Regions from separate parts of the Brevibacillus sp. AG genome, predicted to be linked through region 3. Evidence: riboswitches for the same ligand, from Rfam matches in the RefSeq annotation. Region 3 holds a riboswitch; each other region holds the start of a gene.

Region 1 (7,387 bases), on a different contig from region 3:
TGCCCAGATGAGCCTTGCTGAGATTCAACAGTTTTGCAATCGGGAAGCTCTCAAGACCGCCTATATGTTAGACGAGATGAAGGCCCATGTATATTAGACGCACGGCTATAGCCTGTCTATACACATAGGCCTTCCCTATTTTACTGATGTATACCGCTAAGTCTGAGCCAGCTTCACTAATGAGCTTTGCTGACGAGTGTATTGAATGAGCTCTGCCGCCATCTCGTAATAATTGAAGGGTGTAATCAGATAGATGCCATTGAAGTAACGAACGGCCGTGTCGACCAATTCCTTCGCGATTGCAATCCCTTCCTGGCGGGCGGCCTCCCCCTGTACCTTTTTCATCCGTTCCAGAGCTTCTGTCGACAGCTTGATTCCCGGCACTTCATTATGCAGGAACTCCGCATTGCGCGAGCTGGTCAACGGCATGATCCCGATAAAGACAGGAATGCCGATATGCTTCGTCGCCTCGTATACATTACGGATGGACTCAGCATCGTACACAGGTTGTGTCATAATGTAGTCCGCGCCTGCCTCGACCTTTTTTTCCAAGCGGGCAACGGCAGCATCCATGTTTCGGACATTCGGATTAAAGGCCGCGCCCACGATGAACTGGGCTTTTTGCTTTAACGGACGTCCTGAGAACGAAACGCCTTCGTTCAACTGCTTCACCATGCGAATCAGATCAAAAGAGGTCACATCAAATACCGAGCTGGCACCTGGCAAATCCCCAAAGCGCGATGGATCCCCAGTAATCACCAATATTTGGTCGATCCCCAAAGCGTGCAGCCCCATTAAGTGCGATTGCTGCCCAATGAGATTGCGGTCCCGGCAAGCGATGTGTAAGAGCGGATCGATTCCATGTCTGCTCTTCATGAGTGCCCCGAGAGCCATGTTGCTCATCCGCACTGTCGCCAACGAGTTATCCGCCAACGTAATGGCGTCCGCTCCTGCTTTGTGCAGCTCGCAGCATCCGTGGAGAAACTGGTCTGCATCCAGATCACGCGGCGGATCAAACTCGACAATGATCGTCGTTGCTGTTTTTACGCGCTCGACAATGCTTGGTTTCTCCCTCTCCCTCGTGTTCTGCACAGAAATCGAAGGACGATCACCAGCTACGATGGTCGGGTTCACACGCGCTTGCGGCTCAAGTGACTCAAGTGCATCCGCAATCGCCTTCACATGTGCAGGTGTGGTTCCGCAGCATCCGCCAATCAACCGTACCCCCTGCTCACGCAAGCGAAGCGCACTCTGTCCAAAATATTCAGGTGACGATTTAAAAGCGTATTCTCCGTCAGTCATCCCCAGACGCCCCGCATTCGGGAATACGGATAAAAGTGCATCTTCTGGAATCACTGTATTTTCAAACGAGCGTAGCAATTCAGCGGGACCAAGGCGACAGTTTAGTCCGATCACGTCAGCGCCTGCGGCTTTCAGCTCGGAAAAAGCATCTGTCAAAGCGTAGCCATCACGTGTGCGTCCTACTTCCAGAGTGGCTAACTGCGCGATTACAGGGACATCTGTGAGCGGACGGATTACCTCGATCGCCAGAAGCAGCTCCTCCAAGTCCACGAACGTCTCCAAAATCAGTCCATCTACGCCCGCATGCAACAAAGCAATCGCCTGTTCCTCATACTGGTCACGGTATTCGTCCAAAACCTTTTTCTTCACCCGTCCAGCCAAAATCGATCCGATGCTCCCAGCCACATAAGCATCATCCTGTGCGGCTTCCCGTGCAATGGCGACTGCTAGCCGGTTAATCCGCGCTACCTTATGCTCCAGACCGTAACGGCTCAATGCATCTCGGTTGGCAGAATACGTATTTGTCTCCATGAAACGTGCACCGGCCTGATAGTAAGACGTATGAACTTCATGTACCAAGCGCGGGTTGGATAAACACAGCTCTTCAAAGCTGACGCCAACCGGGACGCCCAGCCCGTGCAGCTGGGTCGCCATCGCACCATCTCCGACTAGCAGGTGGTCTTTCAAATAGGCTCGTAAATCTTTCTTTCTCGTCGTCAACTCAATCCCTTCTCTCCCCGTTTCATTTATCTTTACTACTTTCCTTACACTTCAAAAATAGATGGACCTGCGTTGAAATAACGTGCTTCAGGATGTGCAAATACCATCGCCGATACGGAAGCTTCTGGCTCCATCATGAAGCCCTCTGTCAGCTGAACGCCGATATCCTCTGGACGCAGCAGACGGAACAACTGCGCCTGATCTTCCAGGTTCGGGCAAGCAGGGTAACCGAAGGAGACACGAATGCCCTGATATCTAGCACCAAAGCGCTCGAGCATCGTCATCTCAACCGGATCAGGAATGCCCCACACGTCGCGCATGACGTGGTGAATTCGCTCTGCAAATGCCTCTGCCAGCTCCAATGCCAAGGATTGGAGGACATGAGAGCGCAAGTAGTCACCACGCTCTTTTAGCTCTGTAGATTTTTCGCGAATCCCTCCCCCAGCCGTTACGGTCAGGAATCCGACATAATCCATTTCCTTGCTCTCCACTGGTCGCAAGAAGTCGGACAGGCAAAGATGAGGTTCTTCCAGCTGACGCGGGAACGAGAAGCGCTCCAGCAGCTTGCTGTGGTCTTTTGGATCATAAACCAAAATATCGTTGCCATCTGACTGAGCCGGGAAGAACTGATACACGCCGTGTGTCGTAATGGTTCCTTTTTGCTTCGCTTCATTTAATAGCTCTTCCACAATGCCATACAGTTCCAGTACCTTCTCGTCGCCTGCCTCTATCAATCTATCTACATTTCCGCGAACACCGAGGTGTTTTCCGAGGAGCATCCGCAGGTTCAAATACGGTTGCAGATGGCTGAGCGGGTATTGTCGCAGAACATGTCGTTCACAATCTGGTGGCAGATGGATCGGAACCGTTCTGCTGACGGCTGAGCGAGCTGGCAAAGGTGCTTTTTTCTCCTCGATGACAGGTTGAGCCGTTGCAACTGCTTCCAGCAGATGTTGCTGTTCCTCTACCAAGCGATCACGTTCTTCCGGATTTTGCAGACGATTTACGAGATCCAGACCATCCATGGCATCTTTTGCGTATAAAACAATTCCACGGTATTCCGGTGCGATCCGGTTCGATGTGAACTTGCGCGTCAACGCCGCACCGCCAACCATCATCGGGATATCAATGCCTGCATCACGCAGGTCTTGTGCTGTAATGACCATTTGCTGTGCGGATTTTACCAAGAGTCCAGACAGACCGATGGCATCCGGCTTTTCTTCTCTGCATGCGGCAATCAGTTGCTCTGGCGGCACCTTGATCCCTAGGTTCACGACATTGTAGCCGTTGTTTGACAAAATAATTTCCACGAGGTTTTTTCCGATGTCGTGTACATCGCCCTTGACTGTCGCCAGCAAGATTTTCCCCTTGGCAGCGGCATCGCTTTTTTCCATGAATGGCTCTAAAAACGAAACGGATGCCTTCATGACTTCTGCACTCTGCAATACTTCTGCCACGATCAACTGGTTGCCGTTGAACAGGCGACCAACCTCTTCCATCCCAGCCATCAGCGGACCGTTGATGATCTCGAGCGGTGTGTATTTATCCAGAGCCAGCTTTAGGTCTTCCACCAGGCCATCCTTGGAGCCTTCGACCACATAACGGGCCAAGCGTTCTTCGAGCGTTAACGAGGAGACTTCCACACTGACTTCCTTTTTCTTTTGGCGATAAAATTCGGTAAAGGCCGCCAATGTCTCATCATTTGTCTCGAATAGGAGGGCTTCTGCCAGCTTTCTCTCGTCTTCTGGAATCGAAGCGTAGCGCTCCAGCTTTTCCGTGTTGACGATGGCGTAATCAAGCCCTGCGAGAGTTGTGTGGTACAAGAAGACCGCATTCAGTACTTCCCGACCCGCAGGAGGCAAGCCGAAGGAAACGTTACTGACACCCAGGATCGTCTTGCAAGCAGGCATTACCTGTTTAATCAAACGAATTCCTTCTACGGTTTCCTTGGCAGAGCCGATGTATTGTTCATCCCCTGTCCCTACTGGAAAGACGAGTGGATCGAATATAATATCCTGTGGTTTTATGCCATACTGGTTGACAAGAATGTCGTACGAGCGTTGCGCGACCTCCAGCTTCTTTTCGCGAGTGATAGCCATACCCGCTTCCTCAATCGTTCCAACGACAACGGAGGCACCGAATTTGTGAATAAGCGGAACGACTTCCTCAAATCGCTCCAACCCGTCTTCCAAGTTGATCGAGTTGAGAATGGCCTTCCCTTGCGAATAGCGAAGTCCCAGTTCCATGACCTTGGCATCTGTCGAGTCGATCATGAGGGGCGCTTTTACTTTTTTCACGATGAACTGTAGGAATTTTTCCATATCTTCGTATTCATCACGGTCGGGGTCAGCCAAGCATATATCGATGACATGTGCGCCGCGCTTCACTTGTGCTCGGGCAATATCAGATGCTTCTTCATAATGACCAGCTGCAATCATTTCACGGAATTTTTTGGAACCGATGACATTGGTCCTCTCCCCTACTAGTAGAGGACGATTGTCATCTTCGACGTAAACAACCTCGATCCCGGAGACTGCGCTCAGCGGTTCCACAGCTGCACTGCGCGGCTTGCAGTCTTTCAACGCTTCTGCCATCGCTTGAATATGGTCAGGCGTTGTTCCGCAGCAACCGCCAGCGACGTTTATCCAGCCCTGATCAGCGAATGCCCGCATTTTCGAAGCAAGTCCCTGTGGCGTTTCATGGTAATGACCGTTCTCGTCTGGCAAGCCTGCGTTCGGATAACAGCTAACCGCACATTGGGCAATTCCTGACAGTGTCCGCAGATGATCACGCATGAACTCTGGTCCTGTCGCACAGTTCAGACCAATGGAGACTGGCTGTAAATGCTCCAAGGAGATGTAAAACGCCTCGATGTTTTGGCCCGCCAGCGTTGTGCCCATCGGCTCAATCGTACCTGACAGCATCACCGGGAGCTCCTGTCCAAGCTCTTCAAAAGCTTTGCGAATCCCGATTCCGCCAGCCTTGACGTTTAACGTGTCTTGCGAGGTTTCCAATAGAAGAACATCGGAGCCGCCAAGGATCAGACCTTTTGCCTGACGATAATACGCCTCGACCAGTTCTTCGAAAGTGACACCGCCTGTCAACGCAAGGGTTTTGGTCGTAGGTCCCATTGCACCTGCTACAAAACGCGGCCACTCCTCCGTAGAATAGGCATCCACCGCTTCTCTGGCCAAGCGGGCTGCGGCTATATTGATCTCAAGGTCTTTTTCTGGCACATCGTACTCAGCCAAAACGATGGAAGCAGCACCAAACGTATTTGTCTCGACGATGTCTGCGCCCGCCGCTAAATATTTCTCGTGAATGGAACGGATCACATCTGGTCTGGTCAGGTTCAGGAGTTCATTACAGCCATCATAGGCTTCACCGCCGAAATCATCAGCAGTCAGGTTTGCCTGTTGAAGCATGGTGCCCATTGCACCGTCCAGAATCAGAATTTTCCGGGAAAGTTGTTCGCGAAAAGTTGGTTTCATTGACGTGCCCCTTTTCTACCTTGCATCGGCTTATTCTCCGTAATTGGGTAAATAAAAAAATCCTCTTCTTTGAAAGAAGAGGATTTGTCAGCAGATACGAAAACGCCTGAGACATCCTCTTATCTTTCAAAGCACATAGCTTTGCTGGAATTGGCACCGGATTTTTACCGGTTGCCGAGGCTTCATCAGGCCAGTCCCTCTGCCTCTCTGGATAAGAGTCGTACACTTGTCATTTAGTTGTTTGGCGAAATGTCTTGAATGTTTGCAAGTATCTTAACACCCCCTTTGTCTCCCCGTCAATTGTGAATTGTCTATTTTTTACTGAGCCTCTCCTCATACGCGCCCATTTTTGCCTTAGCTGGGCATCCGCCCAGTCCAATATCCGCATTCGTGTATAGACTGGAGTATAACGGAAAGGAGGGGAAACAAAGATGAGTACATCATTCTGCGGAAACGGATTCTTCGGTGACTGCTTCGCAATCGTGCTCGTGCTGTTTATCCTGTTGGTAATTATTGGGTGTTCATGTGACGACTGTTAGATAAGTGTTTAAAAAAGGCTATCCCAAAAGCCATCAGGAATGGCTGCGGGATAGCCTTTTTTTCTTGTTATTTGGTGATGATCTTGCCTGTCACGGCATCCAGAGTAATAAATTTTAGCGCCAGCTTTTCGTCACTCCACGGCACATACGCCAGCTTTGGTTGAGCTAATTTTTGCCCATCCACATCTCTCATCAAATAGACCAGCTTTAAAGGCATGACGCGTAAATACGCCTCAACAGCCTTGTCTTTCGAGACGATCTCGTCGGATGCTGGAAGCTCCACCAGCTCGTGCGTCTCTCTGTAGTTTTCAAACTTTGTCACTTTGCCAGAAGACGGATCGACTGTTACTGAATAAGCCGCTTTTTGCCCGCGATCCTGTACTGGAATGCCATCCTTGCTCATGAGATATCTGAATTCCCATTCGCCCGATGACACAGGATTCGCTTCGCCTGGCTGTATAACTTGTGCCAATTGCACTTCTTTTACGCCTGGATCGACGTATTTATGCAGAAAGGCGAGTGAAGCCTCTTCTGCTTGCTCTCGTTTGACTGTCACTGCTGTATCGGAACGCGGTGATCCCAGCCCGACGACACTGCCTGTTTCTGCGATGACTTCTACGCCAATATACTTGTCATTTTTATCATTCCAGACGTATTCCTTGTGTCCATCACGGTAACTCTTACTCTCTCTATAGGTCGAGTCATCTACTTGTATACCGAATTCCGCTTGCAGCAGTGCTTTTGCCTCATCCTTGGAGCGAACCTTGACGTATTCCTTTGGAGATTCGATCGGATGTGCTTCCTTCGCATTTAACTGATCATAGGCAAGCCCGTTATCTCCCGTTCCATATACAATCTTGCCATTGGTCGCGTCGATATGCCACTCCGTACCATCTTCACGTCCTCTTTGCATGAAGGAAACAGCTGGCGTGTACTCCAGGATAGGTTGCCACTTCTCCCCTTGTTTGGATTGTGGCTGTATTCTCGGATTCTGCACGTATCGAAGCTTCATATGCTCGCTCAGCTCTTTGATGGCTACCTCTTCTGATACAGCAGTCGATATATCCGGGTACTGCGACGGCTCGAATGTTTCGGGCTCCATCCTGAAATATTGGACGTGGCCAGAGTTAGTTGTTGTTATGCTAATTTCATCAGACAACACTGGCAATTCGTTATGATATCGCAGATACACCCCTGGATCGTTGGCGTCCAATAACCGATAGTGTTCACTATCCGCCCCGAGCAGTTTGTTCAAAAACTGTCGCTCTTGCTGCAAGGCTTTTTCTCCTTCTGCTTCTTTCCGGCTCGCTGCTTCCTTTTCATCCCTATTCAAAA
Region 2 (7,387 bases), on a different contig from region 3:
CGGTTACAGGTCAATTTATCAAGTAGGGAGCAGGGAGAGGAAATCCAGTGCAGGACACAGTCGATTACGAAGCGCGGATTAAAGCGATCTATCGCGAGCATTACCGTGATGTCTATCAATATCTCTACTACTTTACGGGGAAGCGTGAGCATGCGGAGGATTTGACACAGGAAGTGTTTATCCGGGTCTTGGACGCTTTGGCCAGATATGAAGAGCGTTCCAGTGTGAAGACATGGATTTTGCATATTGCCAAGCATGTCGCCATCGATGATTACCGGAAGAGACGGGTGCAAACGCTTTTTGGCATGGATTTGTTAAAAGGGCTGCCTTCTCTTCTGGGAAGGCCGGAAGCGGAGCTGGCTTCCAAGGAAGAACAGCTGGAAATTGAGCAGGCGATGCAGAAAATGAAGACGCATCATCGGAATGTACTGATTTTGCGTGGCATCAAGGCCTACAGTATTCGGGAAACGGCAGAAATCCTCGGGACAAGCGAAGCCAAGGTCCGCGTAGATTTTCATCGGGCAACAAAAGAACTCAAAAAAGTTTTGCATGTCGATTGGATAGGAGGGTTGGCCAATGAATACTCCAAATGACGAGCAATTCTTCGCGGCTCTTCCTCGGTCAAAGGATGCGGAACCAAGGAGCGAATTCGTAGAAGCGCTGGAAGCAAAGCTGGTGCAACGGGCACGCACCAAAACGAATCGTCCGAAAAGAATCGTCCTCAAGCTGGCAACATGGACAGTTTCCGCTGCGACGGTGGCAGCAGCAGTATGGATGATGGGGGTAACCCCGGAGATATTCAAGCAATCTCGGTTTGAATCACAAGCGCATCTGGTACCCCGCTCCTTCTCATCGACAGAAATAACAGAAAGCGAGCTAAGCCAAGCGGCGATTAGAACGTTGGAAAAGCTGTACGAGAAATATCCTCCTTTTCGGGAAGCGGAAAAGAGGGTCTACGTAACCAAAGCTCCTCGCGAGGTGTACAACATAGATTTTCGCACGTTCAGCAACAAAGATCGAACAGAAGTGTCGCTATATGCCAGAGCGAAATTGGACGCCAAAAGCGGACTCTTGCTCGGGTTCGACCTGGAAAAGATTCCAGGGCAAGAGAAAGTCGAAGGAGTGCCTTCCAAGGAGAGAATAGAGCGACAGGCGAAGGCATTTATGGAACCGTTTCTGGGCAAAAATCTGGAACAGTATCGGATCGAACAAGTAGATGGGCAAGAGGGAGCAGATACCGTTTCGCATGAAGCCGTCCGATTGCAACGCTACGTGAATGACGTGCAGGTAGAGGGAGATAACTATGGGATCGGCATGAGCGATGCCGGGCATATTCGCTATGTCAATTCAGGGGATTCAACGGGAATGAATTTGGACACCGGGCAGTTTCCTTCAATTGCTGAGCGGCCTTCTCGTAAGAAAACGGAGAGCGGACTTGCAGAAGTCATGCAACTGACGTATCAGCGAGGCGGGAAGAAGGACGTGGACTACGTTCTTCGTTATACGGAAAACTTCTCCGGGTATCTCGACGCTCGTACTGGCAAGGAAGTGAAAACGACCTTGTGGCGCGGGGATTCGTTTCGCGACAGTATTGCCGTCAATCCCGGAGGCAAGAAGACAATGGTTGCATCGGCAAAAGAGGCTGCGGCCGCCATGGAGTTCTTCGGTCAGAAGGTGGAGGGCTTCACATTTACCGGGAGTAATGTGCCCGATTATATGATGGGAGACAACGAACGGGAATACCAGGCCAAAAAAGGAGAGCGATTCATGAAGCTGACTACTGTCAACAATCGGGCAGCAGCGTTCAAGATATCTTATCCGGAGCTGCGAGAAGGTGATCAGACACTTGCCGTCGCAGAATTGCAGGAGCGAGCGATCTTGTTTTTGGAGCCGTATCTGGATTCACGGGTGAAGACTGTTCGGATGCAGGAGCAAATTTATGTGATGGGCAGACAGGTTGAATTGAAATTTGTCCGAGAAGTAAACGGCGTAATGGTGCCGGATCAGTATTATAAGGTCACGATCGACGGGCAGACAGGAGAAATTATCGGGGTGAATTTAACATTCCCGCATAAGCAGGAGACCTTCCCAGATGCGTCCAAGGTGATTTCAGCAGAAGAGGCGGCGCGGGTTTATCTCCAACATAAATCACTCAGTCCCCGTTATCTATTCCCGCTTGAAAACAATAGGATTCAAGAGCAACCGGTCTTGGTCTATTCGGCGGAGATACTGAAAAGCAACGGGGATGTGGATGCCATTACGGGAGAATGGCTACCATTCCAATAAAGAGAGACACCAGGGGGAAACTCCTGGTGTTTTGTTTTGCGTAATGTCTTCCCGGAAATTGCATAGTAAAGCGTGAGGGGAAGGGCAACCGACCGTCATTTGCATCATTATCGATCGAATGGAAAAAGGCACAGTTCCTCTGCAAAACCTGCATGCAGCTACTGTGCCTTATACGGAAGCATAATGGTGAACTTGGTTCCTACTCGTGGCTTGCTTGATACATTGACCGTTCCGCCAATTGCATGAATGACATGATAGGAATACGTCAAACCAAGACCAGTTCCAGTTGTTTTCGTAGAAAAGTAAATCGTTCCGAGACGGCTGATCTGTCCTGCATCCATGCCGACACCGTTATCCTTGATGACCAACAGTGCTTTGTTTCGCTCGATGAGCAAGTCCAGGGAGACTTTTCCGTCCGAAATATCCGAGCACGCCTCGATGGCATTTTTGATGAAATTCACCAACACTTGCTTGAACTCGTCTGGATTGGCCTTGATCGTCACAGGTCTCTCAAAGTCTTGCAGCGTAAGCTCTACGTTGTGCATATTGGCAAAAGGGAGCATCACTTCGCGGATGGCATGCAGATGCTCGCTAACATTAATGATCTCATGTCGTTCCTTGAGCGGCTTGGAAATCGCAAGGTATTCGGTCAAAATGGCTTCTGTCCGTTGGATCTCGTCGAGACTGATGCGAATGTATTGATCGATTTTCACCAAATTTTCCGGGGATTCCTGTATTAATTTCAAAAAGCCTTTGACAGCTGTCAGCGGATTGCGAACCTCGTGTGCGAGCGATGCAGCAACATGGCTCATCGTTTGGATTTTTTCGTTTTGCGCGTGGCGAATAAACAGCTCCTTATCCGAAACACATTTGCTGAAAAGCGACATTAACAACCAGAGGCCGAAAAAGTTCTGAATAGGAATCACTATGGTGTAGTAAACGAGGTGTTGAGTTACATACGTGGGAAAAAAGTAATAAGTAGTCCCTAAAGCAACCGTAGAAAAAATCGCACTCGTCATAAAAAGATACAGTGTTTTCCGATAACTGGCTTTGTAGTGTCGATACAAAAAGAGTGACAAGACAAAATTGACTGTAAGAATCAGCAGCGCAACCCATGTTCCTTCTCCACCTAGGTAGTACCGATAAACCAAGGCTTCAATCAGAAGGAGCAAGGCAATCTCGATTCCGCCATAAACCAGTCCGAAAAGAATGATGACATGTCGGATATCAAAAAACATGCCATTGGTGACACTAGGGGCGAAGGTCATCGCGAGAAACATGCAGGCTGAGCTGGTGATGACAATAAAGGAACGGCTGTAGTTCCTCATTTTGTCACGGTAATAGATGTTGAAAAACACAAACGGGATAATGGCGAAAAACCATTGAAGAATAACTTCTTTTAATAGACTCATGTAGCATCCCCATCGCAAATATTTGCTAGGCTTGTATCAATCTACGATAATTCGACAAGACACAACAAAATCCCTCTTGTTGTTACAGAAGAAACTGGAATATTTATCAAGAAAATTCTTTCGGTAAACCTAGTTGACAGATAGGTAATTGCCAGATTATATTCTGTATATACTTATACAAACGTTTCGAAAATAGAAACTACTCTTATCAAGAGATGGCTGAGGGAATGGCCCTATGAAGCCCGGCAACCTAGCACGAGAGATTGTGTTCTTTCGAGCCAAGGTGCTAACTCCAACAGGTAGAATACCTGACAGATAAGAGGCGAGAATCTTGTCGATTTTTGTCCTCTTTCTCTGTGAAAGAGGATTTTTTGCTTTTATCATCTGTTTTCAAAGAGAAAAAGGGGGAACATTTGCGATGAAAAAGAAACTGGGATTACTGACTTCACTTATTGTGGCTGCGTCCGTTCTCGTTACGGCATGCGGCGGAGGAACAAGCACCGGAACCGGTAGCACGAACCAGTCAGGTGGGGAGAACGCGAAGAGAATCGCATTAATCATGCGTCAAAACGTAGGAACGTTCTCCGCACAATACATCAATGGTGTGAAGACAGAGGTGGAGAAAAACGGCGGTGAGTTGACCGTATTCAACGCGGATACCGATCTGGCAAAAATGGCGTCCAACCTCGATGCGGCTGTGAATCAAAAGTTTGATGGCATTCTGATCGACCATGGTACGGCAGAAGCGTTGCAGCAGGGTACGCAAAAGGCCGTGGATAAAAAAATTCCGGTTGTCCTGTTTGATACAGACATCAACATTCCGGGTGTGCCAGTTGTGGCGCAGGATGACAACAAGTTGGCAGAGCTGAGCCTGGAGAAGCTGGCTGCAGATACAAATGGCAAAGGCAGCATCGTAAAAATTTGGGTAGCTGGCTTTGCGCCTATGGAAAAACGCCAAGTGACGTATGAAGCTTTCCAGAAGAAATACCCGGACATCAAAGAGATTGCTGCATTCGGTTCTGCTACCAATAATACGGCACTCGATACACAAACCCAGATGGAAGCGATCTTGAAAAAGTATCCCAACAAAGGCGACATCACAGCAGTATGGGCGGCTTGGGATGAATTTGCCAAAGGGGCGACACGTGCCATCCAGCAAGCAGGCCGTACGGAAATCAAAGTATACTCCATCGATTTGAGCGATGAGGATCTGCAAATGATTCAGACGGAAAACTCTCCGTGGACAGCGACGGCAGCGGTAGACCCATCCAATATCGGGCGCATCCATGCCCAAACCGTGTTCCAAAAAATCAAAGGCGAGCAAGTGCCAGACAACGTGAAGCTGAATCCAGTGCTGGTGAAACAGGAAGACCTGCCGAAGGATAAGAAAGTAACGATGGGCGACCTGTCCCAATACGTACAAGAGTGGGGCAAGTAAGAACCAAATTGGCTTTTCCCGTTGATCTGTATCCGTCAACGGGATTTTTCCTTATAGAGGTTGGAACACGCAGGTAAACAGGAGGTGTGAAAAATGTCCACATTGCAGATGAAAGGGATGGCGAAGCAGTTTTCTGGGGTTCCTGCCCTGCGATCCGTCGATTTTGAGGTGCGCGCTGGAGAGGTTCATGCACTTCTCGGTGCTAATGGTGCGGGAAAGAGTACCCTGATCAAAATTCTCACGGGAGCGTATCAGGCAGATGGAGGTACGATCACCATCGATGGACAGGCCGTGTCGATTCAATCCCCGCAGGACGCCAAAGCACAGGGCATTCAATGTGTATATCAGGAAGTGGACACCGCCTTGATCCCGTATTTGAGCGTTGCCGAAAACATATTGGCGGGCCAGCTCGTCCAGGCGAAAACCAAGGGACTAATCAACTGGCAGAGCTTGTACAACGAATCGGAGCGGATTTTAAAAAACTTCGGCTTCTCTATTCCGGTGAGGATGCTCGTCGAAGAATGTACGCTGTCGGAAAAGCAATTGATTTTGATTGCACGGGCTACCGTTCAAAAGGCGAAGTACGTCATTTTCGATGAACCGACAGCGCCGTTGAGCACAAAGGAGAGCGAACGGCTGTTTCAAATCATTGCACAGTTGAAAAATGCTGGAGTCGGGATCATTTATATCTCCCACAGGTTGCCAGAAATCTTTGAAATCTGTGATCGGATCACCATCATGCGCGATGGACAGCATGTCGTGACCACAGACACGGCGAAGACCAATATGGACGAAGTGATCGCGAACATGCTGGGCAAAAGCTTTGACGAGGAGTTCCCGAAGATGGAAGTGCCGATTGGCGAAACGATTTTTGAGGCGGCAGGTGTGGCTGGTGGCAAAGTACGCGGAGTCGACCTGCGAGTTCACGAGGGAGAGATCGTGGGTGTCGTCGGTCTGGTTGGGGCAGGGAAGACTGAGCTCGCCCGATTGCTCTTCGGTGCGGATGGGGCAAAGGCCGGTGCCATTCGATTGCATGGAACACGTATCCAACTGCGCTCGCCAAAAGACGCCGTCGATGCAGGGATCGTACTCGTCCCGGAGGAAAGGCGCAAAGAAGGAATTTTCGTAGAGGAGTCGGTACAGAACAACCTGTCTGTCGCCTCGTTGAAAAAGAAGTCCTGGCTCGGTTTTATCAAAAGAGGGACGGAAGCGGCTAACGCAAGAGAGCTGGTGCAGCGCCTTGGTGTAAAAACAGCCGATATCAAGCAGCTGGTCGGTTTTCTCAGCGGCGGAAACCAGCAAAAAGTCGCTATCGGCAAATGGCTGGATACAAACGCTCACCTCTTTATGTTTGACGAGCCGACAAAAGGGGTGGATATCGGCGCGAAAAGCGATATTTACCGTCTGATCGGAAATCTCGCTGAGCAGAAAAAGGGCGTTCTGTATTTCTCCTGTGAGTTTCAGGAAGTCATCGGGATCGCAGACCGGATTCTCGTCATGTTCGAGGGCAAAATCGTGAAGGAATTGAGTCGCGAGGAAGCAACACAAGAGCTGATTATGTACTACGCAAGCGGAGGTGAATAACGTGGCAGATAAAAAGTTTAGCTTATTTGATTTTGTTTATAAATACGGAACGGTTGCCGTCATTGTCATTGTCATGTTGTTATTCAGTTTGACCAACCCGTATTTCTTCACGTACGACAACTTGACGGACATTCTTCGCTCCATCTCGATTGTGACATTTGTCGCGATTGGCGTTACGTTCTCGCTGATTGTCGGAGGCTTTGACTTGTCTGTAGGATCGACGGTTTCATTGACCACAGTCGTTTCTGCTTCGATGATGGTTTGGTATGAACAAGGAGTCTTTACGACACTGGTGGTTCCGATTGTACTCAGCTTGCTCGTCGGGCTGGTCAACGCCTTCCTGGTCGTGAAAATCCGCATTCCTGATTTGCTGGCTACGCTGGCGATGCTCTACATCGTCAACGGTATTCATATGACGTATTCCCAAGGCTACTCGATCTACGCAAACATGCCGATGCAGGACGGCTCACAGGCTCCGGGAAAATTCCAGGAATGGTTCCTCTGGCTGGGCCAAGGAGAAATTCTCTCTGTACCGGTTCCCGTTATCCTGACCTTTTTACTTGTCGCGATCACGCATGTGTACTTGACCTATACGAGACAGGGACGGATGCTGTACATGACAGGCGGCAATTTGGAAGCAGCTCGTCTGTCGGGGATTCCTGTGAAT
Region 3 (7,387 bases):
TTAAAAATTCCGACACGTGCGCAGAGCGCTCCACCCAAAGCTGCCAATAAGATCGGCGTGACCATCCGAATGGTAGAACTGAGGAGGGACCAATCAAAGAGCTCCATGCGATTCCCCTCCTTTTGCCTTCCGCTTTTTCCACCAGTCGTAGCTGAACTTGGCGGAGATGAACAATATCAATACGGCTTGTATAACACTTGCCAGCTCCAGCGGCACATCCGTATTGCGCTCTACACCCATGGCTCCTGTCTGAAAAGCAGCAAGCAGGATCGAAGTCACAATGATGCCAAGCGGGTGCGAGTTCGCAAGCAGAGCGGCCATCAGCCCCGTCCAGGCGAACCCTGGTACAGTCAGGGCACCGTCAACAAAACGATAGTGCGCCCCCATTACCTCTACGGTTCCCGCCAAGCCAGCCAGTCCACCACTGGCAAACATCCCGGTCAGCATCACCCGAATGCGATTAATTCCTCCGTATTGAGCAAACAGCGAGTTTTGACCCAGCATCTTCACTTCATAGCCAAAAGGCGTAAAACGAAGTACCCAGAACAACAGCAGCGCTGCAACGATCGCAAACAAAAACCCTGCATGCACGCTCATCCCGGCAAACAGCTTCGGAAGCCAAGCGCTTTTCTCCAGCATGACGGTCTGTGCCAGTGCCGCAGAACCTGAGCGATCCCGGAATGGCTCTGTCACGAGATAGCTCGCAAACAATACCGCGATATAGTTGAAGAGCAACGTAGAGATGAGCAACGGAATACGAAAGCGGGCTTCCATAAAGCCTGGCAACAACGCCCAGAACCCACCGACTGCCATCCCTGCGAAAATACCCGCCACAATTTTGATCATTCCCGGTGCTGGCAAGTAGATCGCGACTAACGCAGCACTGACGGCACCCAGCACCATTTGCCCTTCCGCCCCAAGATTGAATACCCCTGCCCGAAATGCGAGGGAAAGACCCAAGGCAATCAGCATGATAGGCGTGGCTCTCGCTAATGTAGACGTAAAGAAATAAAAACTGCCAAAGGCCCCTTTCCACATTTCCTGGTAGGTGCCCAAGATCGATTCGCCAACTGCAGCAATGACCAGCGCCCCGGTCAACAAACCGATGACGACAGCCAAGAACGGCTGAACCAATGACTTAGATAGCTCTTTGATTGCTGCCATGAATGCTTCCCCCCGCCATGATCACGCTGATTTTTTCTTCGGTTGCCTCCAGGCGTGAAAGCTCTCCAGCGATTCGCCCTTTATACATGACCAAAACCCTGTCAGACAAGGCGAGAATTTCGGACAACTCGGAGGAGACGAGCAAGATCCCGTCTCCCTGATTGCGCTTTTCAATCAGCGCCTGATGGATGTACTCCATGGCACCGATATCCACCCCTCGCGTAGGCTCAGCCGCAATCAAAAACGGGGTTTCATGTCCCAGCTCCCTTGCTACGATCAGCTTTTGCAAATTTCCACCTGACAGATTCCCTGCCAGCTCCTGCAATTGCCGAGAGCCAGTCTTGATGGCAAACTGCTCAACCCAGCCTTTTACGACTTGGCGGAATTTCTCCCGCAAAACGACGCCTCGGCAGTTGTAAGCAGGCTTTCTCTGATAGCCCATCAACGCATTTTCCTCGACGCTTGAGAGTTTGGCCGTTCCCCACAGGTAACGATCCTCCGGAATATGCGCCAAGCCGGCATCCCGAATGGTGGCTACTGATTTATTCGTCACATCTTTGCCGCCTAACCGCACCGTACCCTCCTGTGCCGCACGCAAACCACTGATCGCTTGTAGCAGCTCGGATTGACCATTCCCGGAAACACCTGCAATTCCTACGATTTCGCCGTGATGCACGGTAAAGCTGACTTGATCGAGCAATGTCTGCTTTTCTCGAACCGTGAGATTCTCCACCTGCAACAAGGGGCCTTTATCCAGAGGAACTCGCTCAGCTAGCTCCTGCAATTCACGTCCAACCATCAATCTTGCCAAATCATCCGCATTTGTCTCATTCCGCGAAACCGTTCCCGTCACTTTGCCTCCGCGCAGTACCGTAATACGATCGGCTACCTCCATGACTTCCTGCAACTTATGTGTAATCAAAATGACGCTCTTGCCACTCTCTGCCAGGTTTCGAATCGTTTGCAGCAGGTCGCGTACCTCCAGCGGAGTAAGTACAGCGGTAGGCTCGTCCAGCACGATAATATCCGCCCCTTGATACAGGACCTTAAGAATTTCGACCCGTTGCTGTTCCCCAATCGAGCAATTCGCTACCTTGGTCTGCGAATGAATCGGAATGCGATACTGCTCACTAAGCGCACGCACCTTGTCCTCCGCGTCATTTCTTTTGAAAAAACCCGCTTGCTTCGGCTCGTAGCCGATCACGATATTTTCAGTCACACTGAATTCTCCGAAGAGCATAAAGTGCTGGTGAACCATCCCAATTCCATTTCGAATCGCGTCCTCTGGTCCGCGAAAAACAACTGGCTTTCCGTTTAACACGATCTCTCCCGACGTCGGCTGCTCCATCCCGTACAGCATCCGCATCAGTGTCGTTTTTCCCGCTCCATTTTCCCCGACAATCGCGTGGACTTCTCCTGCTGCCAGTGAGAACGACACCTTGTCGTTGGCGGTAAAATCTCCGTACTTCTTGGTCATGGCCCTCATTTCCAAGCGATCGGTCATTCCCACTCCCTCATTTCTGTACGTCCTTTTATGAAAATGGAAGACCGACTACACAGCCGTAGTCGGTCACATCCATCACTGTGCACAAGCTTTAAATAATCGTTCAAAAAGTTGGCTTTTCAGCACCGAACTACCTTTTTAGAATTTATCTGGTACTTCGCGGGTGCCTGCTACAATTTCATCGCTGATCGCTTTCACTTTATCCACTACTTCTTGTCCAATAAAAGCGTTCAGAGGCGTTTTGCTTTCGTGCGTGACATAGGTTACGCCAACACCTTTTTCTTTCAAGCCGTACGCAACAACACCTGGTTTGAACGTTCCTTCTACAAAGTTCTTCACGGTTTCATAAGCTGCCGCGTCGGTCCCTTTCAATTGGGACAGAACGATATGCTCTGGATCGATCGTCGTACGGTCAACGTCCTGACCTGCTGTGAAGAAGCCTTTTTCCTTCGCCGCTTCGAAAACGCCGAGGTCGCCTACAGCTGCTGCACCGTTAATGAAGTCAGCGCCTTTGGAAGCTTGGAGCAAAGCCAATTCTTTCGCTTTTGCCGGGTCAGTGAAGCTTCCTACATAGTTGACCATCAGTTCTGCCTTTGGATTCGTCGCTTTCAAGCCCTCTTCGAAGCCGACTGTCCATTTTTTCAACTGCGGAATATCGAGAGCGACAACCATACCTACTTTGTTCGTTTTCGTTGCCAGACCTGCTGCTGCTCCCACCAGGTAAGCCGCTTCCTGCTCGCGGAAGGTAACACTGCGAACGTTTGGCAAATCCACTACGGTATCAATAATCGCAAAATTACGGTCAGGATTTTCGGTTGCTACTTTTTTCAATGCATCCTCTGATGTAAAGGAAGAAGTGATGATCAAATCATAATTTTCTGCAACAGCCACGCGCAAATTCTCTTCAATCGCTCCATGGTCCGTAGATTCAATCGTTTTCACTTCTGCGCCCAGCTCTTGTGCGGCTTTCTTTGCACCATCATCCATTTGTTGGAAGAACGGGTTCACACCAATTTTCTCGGGCAAAATCAAGGCAATTCGCTTTTTGTCCGCGCCCTCTTGTCCTGCTGCTTGTCCTCCTGGCTGATCTGCAGGTGCGCTTGTGCCAGTCGAGCACCCTGTTGCCAATACTGCGAATGTCGTTAATGCCAGCAATAACTTCTTCATGATGTATCTCTCCCTATCCGAACTTTACGTTTTTCTTTATCCTATTAGGTAATGTACGGCTTTTTACCCATTTTTTCAATAGTATTTACGAATATTCTCTTATAAAATTAATTTATTGTTCGTTTATTTACTCCTCCCCTTTTACAAATACAACAAAAAAACTCTTCCCGGAGGAAGAGTTTGCGTACGTAGCCGTTCTCTTCCTCATCTGTCAAAACCATGGTACAGGTTTTGCAGGAATTGGCACCTTTCTGTTCATGCATAGACATGATCAGTGGTTGCCGGGCATCATCGGGCCAGTCCCTCCGCCGCTCTTGATAAGGTAGGTGAATATATTTAGTTACAATGGAATTCATTCTAGCAGAACGGTTCGAAAATGCAATTCTTTTTTCTCAATTCCAAACACTTCTAAAAGTGAATAAAAGTTTAAACAGTCGTCTTTCCAGCATCGAGAAACCTATTTCACGTGAAAGGTTTGCTGGAGACGATGAGACAACGTATTCAGCTCGCCCAGCTCTTCCGTAATCTCACGCACTTTTTGATGCTGGTTTTCTGCTGTCGCAAACAGCTCTTCTAAGTTGGCTACCGATTCCTCGGTTACAGCTGTAATGGTCGACATCTCGATGGCAACTTCTCCGGAACGCACTTTTACCCGGTCCATGCTGGAGCTTACTTGATCAGCTGCTTGCAGGAAGGCCATCATCCCGGCACGCACTGCTTCGATGGAGGCCACTGTTTTCACGGCCAGTTCTTGGCCTTTTGCAACAGACGTTTCCCCATTGCTCATATGCTGCACCGCATTCTCACTTTCCTGGTGGAGTGATTTCAGAATGTCGGTAATTTCCTGCGTAGCTGTCGCGCTTTGTTCTGCCAGCTTGCGTACCTCATCCGCTACAACAGCAAATCCCCGTCCATGTTCGCCTGCACGCGCCGATTCAATCGCCGCATTCAGCGCCAAGAGATTCGTTTGTGTCGCGATCTGATTAATAGCGCCAACAATTTCCTCTACACGGTTCGCCTGCCGATTGAGCTGGTGAATCGTGGAGGCTGCTACATTGACTGCCTGCACAATTTGCTCCATCTGCGAGGACAGCTCGTTCATCATCTGAACGCTTTCAGTCAGACGACGGTTGTTTTGTTGCGATTCCGTTTTCATTGCGTTGGTCTGTGTTGTGACTGCCTCGATTTCCTGGTCGATGGATTGAACCTCTTCTTCGATTTTCACCGTAGAATTCGCCTGCGATTCCATACCTGTAGCGACTTCCTTAAAGGCCACCATCATTTCATCTGTATTGCGCTTCGTACCTTCCGCATGCTCATGCACATGATCGCTTGTACGATCCAGCTGTTCCGTCATTTGCTGGATGTTCAAAAGCATTTCTCCCAGACGGCGCTCCTTCTCTTCCGCTTCCTGCCTTGCGTCATCAGCTTTTCGCAAGGAGGCTTGTCCGGCGAGACATAGATACGTGACGGCTCCCATCATCATGAGAATCGTGACAATACGCATAAGCAAATTGAGCTCCGAAAAATCACCTTCGAAAATCTCGTAGGTTCCCGTATAAAATCCAACAATCGTAACGATGATTTGGGCAATTCCCGCTGTAACTACCAGCTTCCAGTCCAAATAGGCTGCCAAAAAGCCCATGACGATAAAGGCGAGGAAGGTAACCTCCTGGTAATCGGTAAAGTGATCGAAGGAAATAGCATAAAACATAAGTCCGATTGCTACCAGATAACGAATGACATGACTATCTTTGCGAATGAAATAATACGGCGAAACAATTAAAGTGACCAGCAATCCCAAGGACGTCACTTTCCAGAAGTTCACATCCACTTGGTAGGCAATGAGTCCCGCCATCCACAAATGATTCCATAGGATGAAAATCATAAAGCCTTCTTTGTCAGTCAAGGTATTGCGAATCAATTGAATCATAATTGCCCCCCTTTTCCTTTTTACTTATGTATCGGATTCTTTCCCCATTATATAGCCAAACCTTTGCCAAATTTGTGAAAAAAGTGAGAACAGCCAAAAACAATTTCGAATAGGCTATTACACAACTCACACGTACAGGAGGCAAACGGAGAAAAGTGGAACTCAATCAATTGCCAGCTACCGTGCTGACACGGACAATTAGCCGTCAGAACACCACCATTTACTACCCGCAATTGGCAGGCCTAGCCAACCAGCAAGCGGAAAAAGATACCAACCGGGCGATTTATCAAACGGTTCAAGGCTTAATTCACGAGCAGCAACGGGTCCAGGTACCGGGAAATACAGAAATGCAAGGAAGCTACGAAATCAAGACAAACGAACGCGGCATTTTCAGTGTCGTGTTGAGCAACTACGCCTACACACCGCAAATGGCTCACGGCATGACCTTTCTCGGGTCAATCACCGCAGACATCCAAACAGGCAAGCTGTATACGCTACGTGAATTATTCAAGCCAGGAAGCGATTACGTCAAGGTGATTTCTGAAAACATCAAGCGTCAAATCAAAGAAAGAAGCATCCCCACACTCAATGGCTTTACTTCGATTAAGCCCGATCAAGATTATTACCTAGCCGACAAAGCACTGGTCATCTACTTCCAGTTGTACGAAATTACGCCTTACTACGTCGGTTTCCCCATGTTCCCCATTTCGGTTTATGAACTGGAACCACTCATCAATGAAAAAGGACCATTGAGTATCTTATCCGCGGATTAATGTATCACTGGGTGTACTTGTGGCAAAAGAGAAAGCACCACATGGGTGCTTTTTCTACTAATTAATAGTAAGCTTGTACGGATTCTTTTTATCAAAATCAGTTGCGCTATGTCCATAAACCTTGATATATACCTGATCACCAAGACCTAACTGGAAGCCCAGAACATCGGTTGCACCTGGTCCAAAATCGTTAGGATTATATGTTTGATTCACTTTTCCGTTTGCAGAAATATAGATCAAATCAAAATCATAGTTTTGGTTCTGTGGAGATTCCAATTGTACAACGATACCCTGTCCAGTTCGATTATCATATTTGTACCAATCTACATCATTGCTATCAGAAATAGTATGGGACAGTGGATTATGAATTTTGATAAGAACGGCCTTATCCTGCGTATCTCCATAACCGTCACTAGCAAAAGCCGATTGTGTACCCATTGCCAACGCTGCCAATACCATGCAAGAAGACAAAATTCTTTTAAAAGAAAGTTTCATTTGGAGTTCTCCTCATTATCTATTTATTTACATTTTTAGTATATTTATAAATGGATAATTTTTCAACAAGTGAACTTTTTTAGAAAACATTACCTTTTGTGCCCCTTGCAAGGGGCATTTTGTTTGCATAAAATCCATAATTTCGCCATCGAATAAACGTTTACTTATATGTCCCGAACTGCTAGTATGTTATTGTACATATTTACTTAAGCAATAAAGTGTACGATATATCGGACCAGCTTTCCTGGAGGTATATATTCATGCAATATTATGGTCATCGAATCAGCCAAACCGCAAGAATATTCAGTAAATCGTTAAATGGGACTATGTCTCCCATGGGATTATACAGTT
Region 4 (7,387 bases), on a different contig from region 3:
CGTAGTTACTCGCTTCACTGCCACGAATACCAAGGTAGAGCCCGTAAGCCGCCGCCATGCCAATCGCCGGTGCGCCTCGTACTTCCAAGCGACGAATGGAACCCCATACTTGCTCGGAGGTAGTCAAGTTCAAATAGATCGTTTCTACTGGCAGACGCGTCTGGTCTAGCAAGACCAATGCGTCATTCTCCCACTTAACAGGTGCCAATTGGGTGCTGGTTGTCATACTGTTGTAGCCTCCTGATAGTAACGTTCGGTCACAGTGCGTACGATGTCCGTGATATCTGTCGATTCGTCGATGCCGCCGCGACCAAGAATCAGCGCTTCTCCAATCGAGAGAGCCAGACGCTCTGCTTCTGCGCGAGTCTGGTCGTCTTCAATGGCATTCAGGTCCGCTACGCCTGCCAAGCCGATGACACGGCGCAAGATTTTGCATCCGGCATAGCCTGCTGTATCCTGAATCAAGCGCTTCACGTAGCTTTGCCACAGTCCCTCGACATGGGCGCTGCGCTCTTTGGCTTGCTTGTGCCAGAGCTGAACGAATTGCGAAACGAATTCATTCCAGACATCCTCGACCGTTTCCAGTAAGTATTCGCGGTACGCTTCCCGTTCTCCTTGATCTTTTTGCAAACCGTGCTGTCCTGCGTAGTTGAGCAATAGATTGGCAATGACCGCCCCGATGTCAAAACCGATTGGACCGTAGTAAGCGAACTCTGGATCGATTGCTTTCAAGCTGTTTTCCGTGATGAAAATACTTCCCGTATGCAAGTCACCATGCAGCAGCGCTTCCGAGCGCGTAAGGAAATCGTATTTCAGCTTGGCGATTTCCAGCTTCAGCGGCCTGTTGTTCCAGATCGCCTCGACTTCCCGGCGAATCAACGGGTTGAAGTCGTTGGTAGGCGCATTTTCATACGGATCGGTAAAGACGAGATCTTCCGTGATTTTGCATAATTCTGGATTTATGAATGTTCCGACTAGCGCTTTTTTATCGTACGGATGCGCGCCCAGATCGGAGGTGAAGAACAAGGTTTGCGCGAGAAAACGACCAATTTGCTTCGCGAATAGTGGGTACCGCTTTCCTTCGATCAGACCTTTACGCATGATGATGTGGTCCCCGACGTTTTCCATGACAGTCAACGCAAGTTCCCCATCGAAATGATACACCTGCGGCACCAAGTCTGGAACGTATTTGTGCTGAATGCGGAGTGCCTCGCTCTCGATACGAGCCCGATCAATCGTAAGTGGCCAAGATTCTCCCACGACGCGGGCAAAAGGCAGTGCTTGTTTGACAATGACGCTCTTACCGGTTGCCAGCTCCTGAATGTCAAAAACCAGATTGAGATTGCCATCCCCGATTTCACGGCTGGTCAGCTCTGCTCCTTCGCTAAAAAGACCTGGTATTCCTTTTACGTACTCCACTGCTTCCTGTTCAGTCAATGCGCGATATGCCATGATTCCAAAACTCCCCTCTACGTATTTTTCCTCTATCTCTACTTGTTTTGTTTGAGTACCTGGAGCAATAAAAAGACCTCTTTTCCCGAAGAAAAGAGGTCGCTGTCGTCACGTGTAAGAACCGTGTTGATGTCCCCCTTATCTTCCAGACTACTTTTGTTTCTGCAGGAATTAGCACCGTGCATGTCGCCTGTCAATCAGTCGCTTCCTCGCGTCTGAATGGCGTCATGTCGGTTGCCGGGTATCATCGGGCCAGTCCCTCCACCTTCTCTGGATAAGGTATCCAAAACGTATTCGGTTTTTGATTTAGTTTGAATCATACAACCAACGCTTCCGCGATGTCAACACCCTTTTGTGCAAAAATTCGCACCTTGCTATCAGTAGCTGTATTGTGTTACCGATGCCGCAGGTCGCTCCCAATTCCACCAGTCTACCTTGCCTAGAAACGCTGCTGTTATCGACTTTTCGGCCTTGAGCTTCAGCAGTTCTTTGGTAGGTCCGGTGAGGACGGCTCTGTAGATTCGCACTCCGTTTTAAACAGCCAAGGCCGTACTTTTTCCCCACGGTAGTCGTCCAAGGAAGAGTAGGCGCGACAAAAGGTTTCCTGTGTCAGCCGGAAAAGATAGCGGTAAATATCGTTTACATGCAGCCGGTACACATACTCCAGACCTACTTTCCCAAGCCGTTCACACCCCTTCATCCCTTACCACGAAGGAAGTGCCAAATAGTTTCACCTTCGTCTTATTTTTCTGATAACCTGCTGCACATTCACTGCAAAAACAAGGATTGACTCCTGACAATGAACGTCATATCATGGGGGAAACGAATAACTCTTATCGCGAGCTGGCTGAGGGACTGGCCCTATGATGCCCGGCAACCGGCGCTATACCATGAATCGTACGCGGATGATGCGTACCTTGGATAGCGAAACGGTGCTAATTCCAACGGATAAGAGTCGAGATAGAGCCTCTTTGGCTCGTTTCGGCTACTGACCCGAGAGATGAGAGGAGACGAGACGCTTTCATAGTCGACAACCGCCTCCCCGCTCAATGGGGAGGCTTTTTTTAATCATTCAAGGAGGATGAGACGTACCATGAGTGAACAACGTATCCTCGTCACCTATCTCACACAAGCAAAAGACTTGAACAAGAAAGCGCAAGCCATTGCTGTCGGCATGACAGTCGGTTCCTGGACGGACCTGCCGCTTGCCAAGCAAGCTGAGCTAACGCCGTATCTTGGTGAAGCCGTGAGTGCGACACCGCTTGCGACACTGGAAAACGGAGAAACACGCGGTTTGATTACCGTCAGCTATCCGACCCGCAATTTTACAGCAGACATTCCATCCTTGTTGACCGGAATATTCGGCAAACTGTCGATGGATGGCAAAATTAAGCTCGTCGACATCGTTTTCCCTGACTCATTCCTTCAGGCTTTTCCTGGACCGAAGTTCGGCATTGATGGTCTGCGCGAACGTTTAGGAGCACATAACCGTCCACTCTTGATGAGCATTTTCAAATCGTGCCTGGGTCTTCCTTTCGATGACCTGAAGACGCAATTTCGGGCACAAGCCTTGGGCGGAGTCGATCTGGTGAAAGATGACGAAATCTTCTTTGCAGATGACCGCGCTCCTTTTATCGAACGGATCAAAGCATTCAAACAGATCGCCCAAGAGACAGAAGCCGAAACAGGCAAGCCCGTCCTTTATGCAGCCAACCTGACTGGACCAGTGCATGAGCTGAACGAAAAAGCGAAACGTGCGGTAGATGCAGGTGCTGACTGCCTCTTGTTCAATGTGCTGGCCTTTGGATTCGATGCCCTGCACCGTTTGGCAGCCGATCCCGATGTACACGTACCGATCATGGCGCATCCAGCATTGGCAGGCGCTTACTATCCATCACCTGACTACGGTATCGCCACCCCGCTTCTGCTCGGAACGTTGATGCGCGTAGCTGGTGCAGATCTGGTACTCTTCCCATCTCCATATGGCAACGTCGCCTTGGACAAGACAGAAGCGTTACAGCTCGCCAAGCATTTGACCGACCCACTGAATGGTGTACGCCGTTCCTTCCCGGTTCCATCTGCCGGCATTCATCCTGGGCTGGTTCCACAGCTTTATCAAGACTTTGGTCTAGATCAAATTGTCAATGCAGGTGGCGGAATCCACGGTCATCCCGGTGGAGCAACCGCAGGAGCGAAAGCATTCGTCGCCGCGATTGAGGCTGTCACCGCAGGCCGAACACTGGAAGAGGCTGCCGCGGAATCACAAGAACTGGCGATCGCCCTGGAAAAGTGGGGTGGTGCACGATGAGCAAGAAGCTCGTCCTGTTCTGCGATTTCGACGGAACGATTACCGAAAAAGACAACATTGTAGCGATTGTCCGCAAGTTTGCTCCCCCTGAGTGGGAAGCCTTGACGGAGCAAATCCTTTCGCAAAAAATAAGCGTTCAAGAAGGGGTAGGTAAGCTGTTTCAACTCTTGCCCTCCTCCTTGCGCCAGGACATTATCGATTTCATTGTCCAAGAAGCGACGATTCGCCCGGGATTTGCTGAATTCGTGAGCTATTGCCGCGAAGAAGGCATTGAGCTGTTGATCACGAGTGGTGGCATCGACTTTTTCCTGGAGCCTATCCTGGCACCTTTCGATCTTACCGATGTACCGATCTACTGCAATGGCAGTGATTTCAGCGGAGAGCGCATCACCATTACATGGCCCAACGCGTGCGATGAGCATTGCACGAACGGCTGCGGCATGTGCAAGACGACAATCATCCGCCGTTACGATCCAGCAACCCATTTCCGCATCGTCATCGGCGACTCCATCACTGATTTGGCTGGAGCCAAAATCGCAGACTATGTGATTGCCCGTCACTTCCTCGCTGACAAGGCGGAAGAGCTGCAATTGCCGCATAGCAAGTTTGCTACGTTCCACGATGTGATTCGCATTTTACAGCAAGTCCAACAGGAGGTCGTCTAATTCATGACTGCAACACTCGAACAACGTCTGGATGCCTTTCGCCGTCTGGATGACGCCAAGCTGACATTTGCCCGCCGGGACTGGTTTCCCGGCACCAGTGGCAATCTCTCCATAAAAATACAAAACGATCCCTTGCAATTTGCCGTAACGGCAAGCGGCAAAGACAAAACCAAGCTGTCTCCCGAAGATTATCTGGTCGTAGATCAAGACTCGCGTCCGGTGGATGAAACTACGCTCAAGCCTTCCGCGGAAACGCTCATCCACGCCGTCGTCTACAAATCGTTCCCGAAGGCGGGTGCTTGCTTCCACGTCCATACTGTGTGGAACAACCTTATTTCCGAGCTGTACTTTGGACAACGAGCCTTCTCCATTCAAGGACAAGAGCTGATCAAGGGACTCGGAATCTGGGAAGAAAACGCGCGCATTACTGTTCCGATTGTTGAGAACTTTGCCGATATTCCGACCTTGGCTACCGAAATTGAAAAAGTGATCACACCAGAAGTTCCCGGTGTACTCATCCGTAACCACGGTATCTACACGTGGGGCGGCAATGACTTCGAGGCCAAGCGCCACCTGGAAGCTTTTGAATTCCTATTCGAGTATCACGCCCGCTGGCTGCAATTGCGCCAAGCAGTCGTGTCCACTACAACCACCAATTAAGGAGGAATAAACGATGGCACAAATTCGTTTTCACGACAACAATGAGTACATCTCAGCACCCGAGGAAGTTGTCTCCTTCCTGGACACCCAAGAGATCATTTACGAAAAATGGGGCGTGGATCGTCTTGATCCGAAGCACCGTGATAACTACAGCCCGACAGACGAGGAAAAACAAGAGATTCTCGACACCTTCAAGCCGGAAATCGATGCGATCAGCCAACGTCGCGGTTACTTGACAGCGGACATTATCGTCCTCTCTGACAAAACGCCTAACCTCGACGAGCTGTTGGTGAAATTCAAGGGCGAGCATCACCACACAGACGATGAGTGCCGCTTTTGCGTCGATGGTCACGGTATTTTCGCCATCAAAGGCAAAGATGATCGCTACTTCGACGTCGAGCTGGAGCCAGGCGATCTGATCTCCGTACCACCGAACTACCGCCACTACTTCACCCTGATGGACGACCGCAAAATCAAGGCGATTCGCCTGTTCGTCACTCCTGCAGGCTGGGAAGCGATCTATTAATAACGAACCCCTTGGCATTTACTGATTGCCAGGGGGTTTTGTCTTTCACCCTTCACTTTATGACGCCATTTCCCTTAATCGATACGTCAGGCTTGATTTCAACTGTGGCATTGGAAAAGGCTTTCGTCCAATCATCCTCTACCTTTTTGTATTCCTTATATTCATAGGCACGCGCATAGAGACCAAACCCAAATGGGTCTACACCGATTTCCTGGCATTTCTTGATTAACTTCGTGTAATCCTTCTGTAACTCGTCACTGATCATTCGCTCCATCTTTTTGTAGTCCTTTTTCATGTCGAACGGAAACATTCGCTCCGATATAGACACTCGCAATTTGAAATGAACGTCAAAATGAAACCGACCGTTCTGATAGGATGTTTTCACTTTTTTTTGGACGCCTTTGATAAAAAAACTGATCCTGTCTTTCACAATTTGATTGTGTTCGTTCGGCTCTTTAATCGGGATGGTGACAGACAGTTCCCCTTGTTTTTCATGGAGCAACATTTGCAAAAGAATCGTATCCCGCGGTTCTATCGAGCCTGCGTACGTTCCATTTTCTTTTAACAAAGCCGTCCCCATTACCTTGACCGCCTTCTTTTCTTTCTTCAACTCAGTCAGGGAAGGCGTCATCCCTTTTTCATACATTTGCCGATGGAGCTCCTGCGCCCTCGTCTTTACCGTCAGATTTCTGTTATTGGCTGTGTCAATCAGCGTTGTTACATGAATGGACAGACGAGGCTTGTCCTTTGGTTTAAAATCAAACAACTCATGCAACGGACCATCAAGCACAGCCATGCGGGCGTTGACACTGAACTTTGCATCCCGAAAAACGACATCCAGCAACCGAAACCAGTCCGGGTGAGCCAGCAGCTTTTTCCCCATTACAAGCACCTGAATCTTGCCTGGCTGGGTCAAGCCTGTCACTCGCTCATCAAAGCCCATTCTCGCCTCTCTAATTGTAGATGACCGGATACCGTATTGCTCAGATTTTTCCTTTGCCTCCCGATTGAACACGGGGCTTGAGATAAAATAGAGAAGCTCGTTTTTTTCGTTCAAATCGATTCCGAGCATCAGCGTTAAAGTAGTATCCTCCAAATTGATCTGGTCCTTGCATCCTGCCAACATGATTACCAGGAAGCTACATAACAGAATCTGAAATGCCCTCATGCTTTTTTCCCACCTTCTGCTCGTTTCGATAGCCTGATCGGTCCCCAAGCCAGTAACGGAAGCGCATAAGCAAAGAACAATCCTGTATAGCTCCAAATTTGTGACGCTTTCTTCAGATCGATAAAGGATGGCGTATATAACCATAGCGCCACTGGAACCAAAAGAAGGAACAGACGCAAATGCTTGCGGTGATCCTTCATGCCGAATAACTGACTGGATGAAAAGACACAAAAATAGATGTACGGAGATGCAGTTGTTGACAATATAAACAAATAACTAGAGAGAAATAGAATATCGACACGTTCCAAAAAACGGAACTCGATGGCTTTCCATAGATTGAGCGTAGGCCATGTATACTCCTTGATTTCATCGGGGCTAAAATAAGTAAAGCAAACGATGATGACAGATATATACACAAGCATCGTCAATGTATTCGCAATGACAATGCCGAGAGACGCATATTGCTTTTTTTGCAAAAAAGGGTAGGCGAAATAACCAAATTCAAATCCAAGAAATGAGAGCACCGTGGATTTGCTCGCTTCCCATATTGGGTGCCAGCCCTCCTTAATTACTGGCAGCAAGTTTAACCAATGAACCTCTCGGTAAGC

Evidence for each region. A riboswitch is a leader RNA that binds a small molecule or an ion and turns the genes downstream of it on or off. The one in region 3 is predicted to bind S-adenosylmethionine.
Region 1: linked by a shared signal. The riboswitch ahead of metH (methionine synthase) and the one ahead of POF51_RS12300 (BMP family lipoprotein) in region 3 are both predicted to bind S-adenosylmethionine.
Region 2: linked by a shared signal. The riboswitch ahead of POF51_RS25320 (sugar ABC transporter substrate-binding protein) and the one ahead of POF51_RS12300 (BMP family lipoprotein) in region 3 are both predicted to bind S-adenosylmethionine.
Region 4: linked by a shared signal. The riboswitch ahead of mtnK (S-methyl-5-thioribose kinase) and the one ahead of POF51_RS12300 (BMP family lipoprotein) in region 3 are both predicted to bind S-adenosylmethionine.

What each region holds. Positions count from the first base shown of each region.
Region 1 covers NZ_JAQMYO010000010.1:51,665-59,051, forward strand. The annotation lists gene POF51_RS24280 (phosphotransferase) at 1-97, shown strand, start outside; gene POF51_RS24285 (bifunctional homocysteine S-methyltransferase/methylenetetrahydrofolate reductase) at 157-2,022, opposite strand; gene metH (methionine synthase) at 2,067-5,513, opposite strand; SAM riboswitch class I at 5,630-5,731, opposite strand; gene POF51_RS24295 (YjcZ family sporulation protein) at 5,945-6,052, shown strand; gene POF51_RS24300 (YcdB/YcdC domain-containing protein) at 6,120-7,387, opposite strand, start outside.
Region 2 covers NZ_JAQMYO010000011.1:83,449-90,835, forward strand. The annotation lists gene POF51_RS25300 (hypothetical protein) at 1-26, shown strand, start outside; gene POF51_RS25305 (RNA polymerase sigma factor) at 48-593, shown strand; gene POF51_RS25310 (hypothetical protein) at 577-2,286, shown strand; gene POF51_RS25315 (ATP-binding protein) at 2,445-3,698, opposite strand; SAM riboswitch class I at 3,901-4,020, shown strand; gene POF51_RS25320 (sugar ABC transporter substrate-binding protein) at 4,117-5,136, shown strand; gene POF51_RS25325 (sugar ABC transporter ATP-binding protein) at 5,230-6,720, shown strand; gene POF51_RS25330 (ABC transporter permease) at 6,722-7,387, shown strand, end outside.
Region 3 covers NZ_JAQMYO010000004.1:195,338-202,724, reverse strand. The annotation lists gene POF51_RS12315 (ABC transporter permease) at 1-107, opposite strand, end outside; gene POF51_RS12310 (ABC transporter permease) at 94-1,164, opposite strand; gene POF51_RS12305 (ABC transporter ATP-binding protein) at 1,139-2,668, opposite strand; gene POF51_RS12300 (BMP family lipoprotein) at 2,807-3,835, opposite strand; SAM riboswitch class I at 4,037-4,159, opposite strand; gene POF51_RS12295 (methyl-accepting chemotaxis protein) at 4,293-5,768, opposite strand; gene POF51_RS12290 (DUF3298 and DUF4163 domain-containing protein) at 5,924-6,541, shown strand; gene POF51_RS12285 (hypothetical protein) at 6,599-7,036, opposite strand; gene POF51_RS12280 (MarR family winged helix-turn-helix transcriptional regulator) at 7,297-7,387, shown strand, end outside.
Region 4 covers NZ_JAQMYO010000006.1:170,240-177,626, reverse strand. The annotation lists gene mtnA (S-methyl-5-thioribose-1-phosphate isomerase) at 1-226, opposite strand, end outside; gene mtnK (S-methyl-5-thioribose kinase) at 223-1,452, opposite strand; SAM riboswitch class I at 1,588-1,733, opposite strand; gene POF51_RS17115 (anti-sigma factor C-terminal domain-containing protein) at 1,830-1,979, opposite strand; SAM riboswitch class I at 2,283-2,459, shown strand; gene POF51_RS17110 (2,3-diketo-5-methylthiopentyl-1-phosphate enolase) at 2,546-3,760, shown strand; gene POF51_RS17105 (2-hydroxy-3-keto-5-methylthiopentenyl-1-phosphate phosphatase) at 3,757-4,425, shown strand; gene POF51_RS17100 (methylthioribulose 1-phosphate dehydratase) at 4,429-5,085, shown strand; gene POF51_RS17095 (1,2-dihydroxy-3-keto-5-methylthiopentene dioxygenase) at 5,099-5,611, shown strand; gene POF51_RS17090 (Ger(x)C family spore germination protein) at 5,664-6,779, opposite strand; gene POF51_RS17085 (GerAB/ArcD/ProY family transporter) at 6,776-7,387, opposite strand, start outside.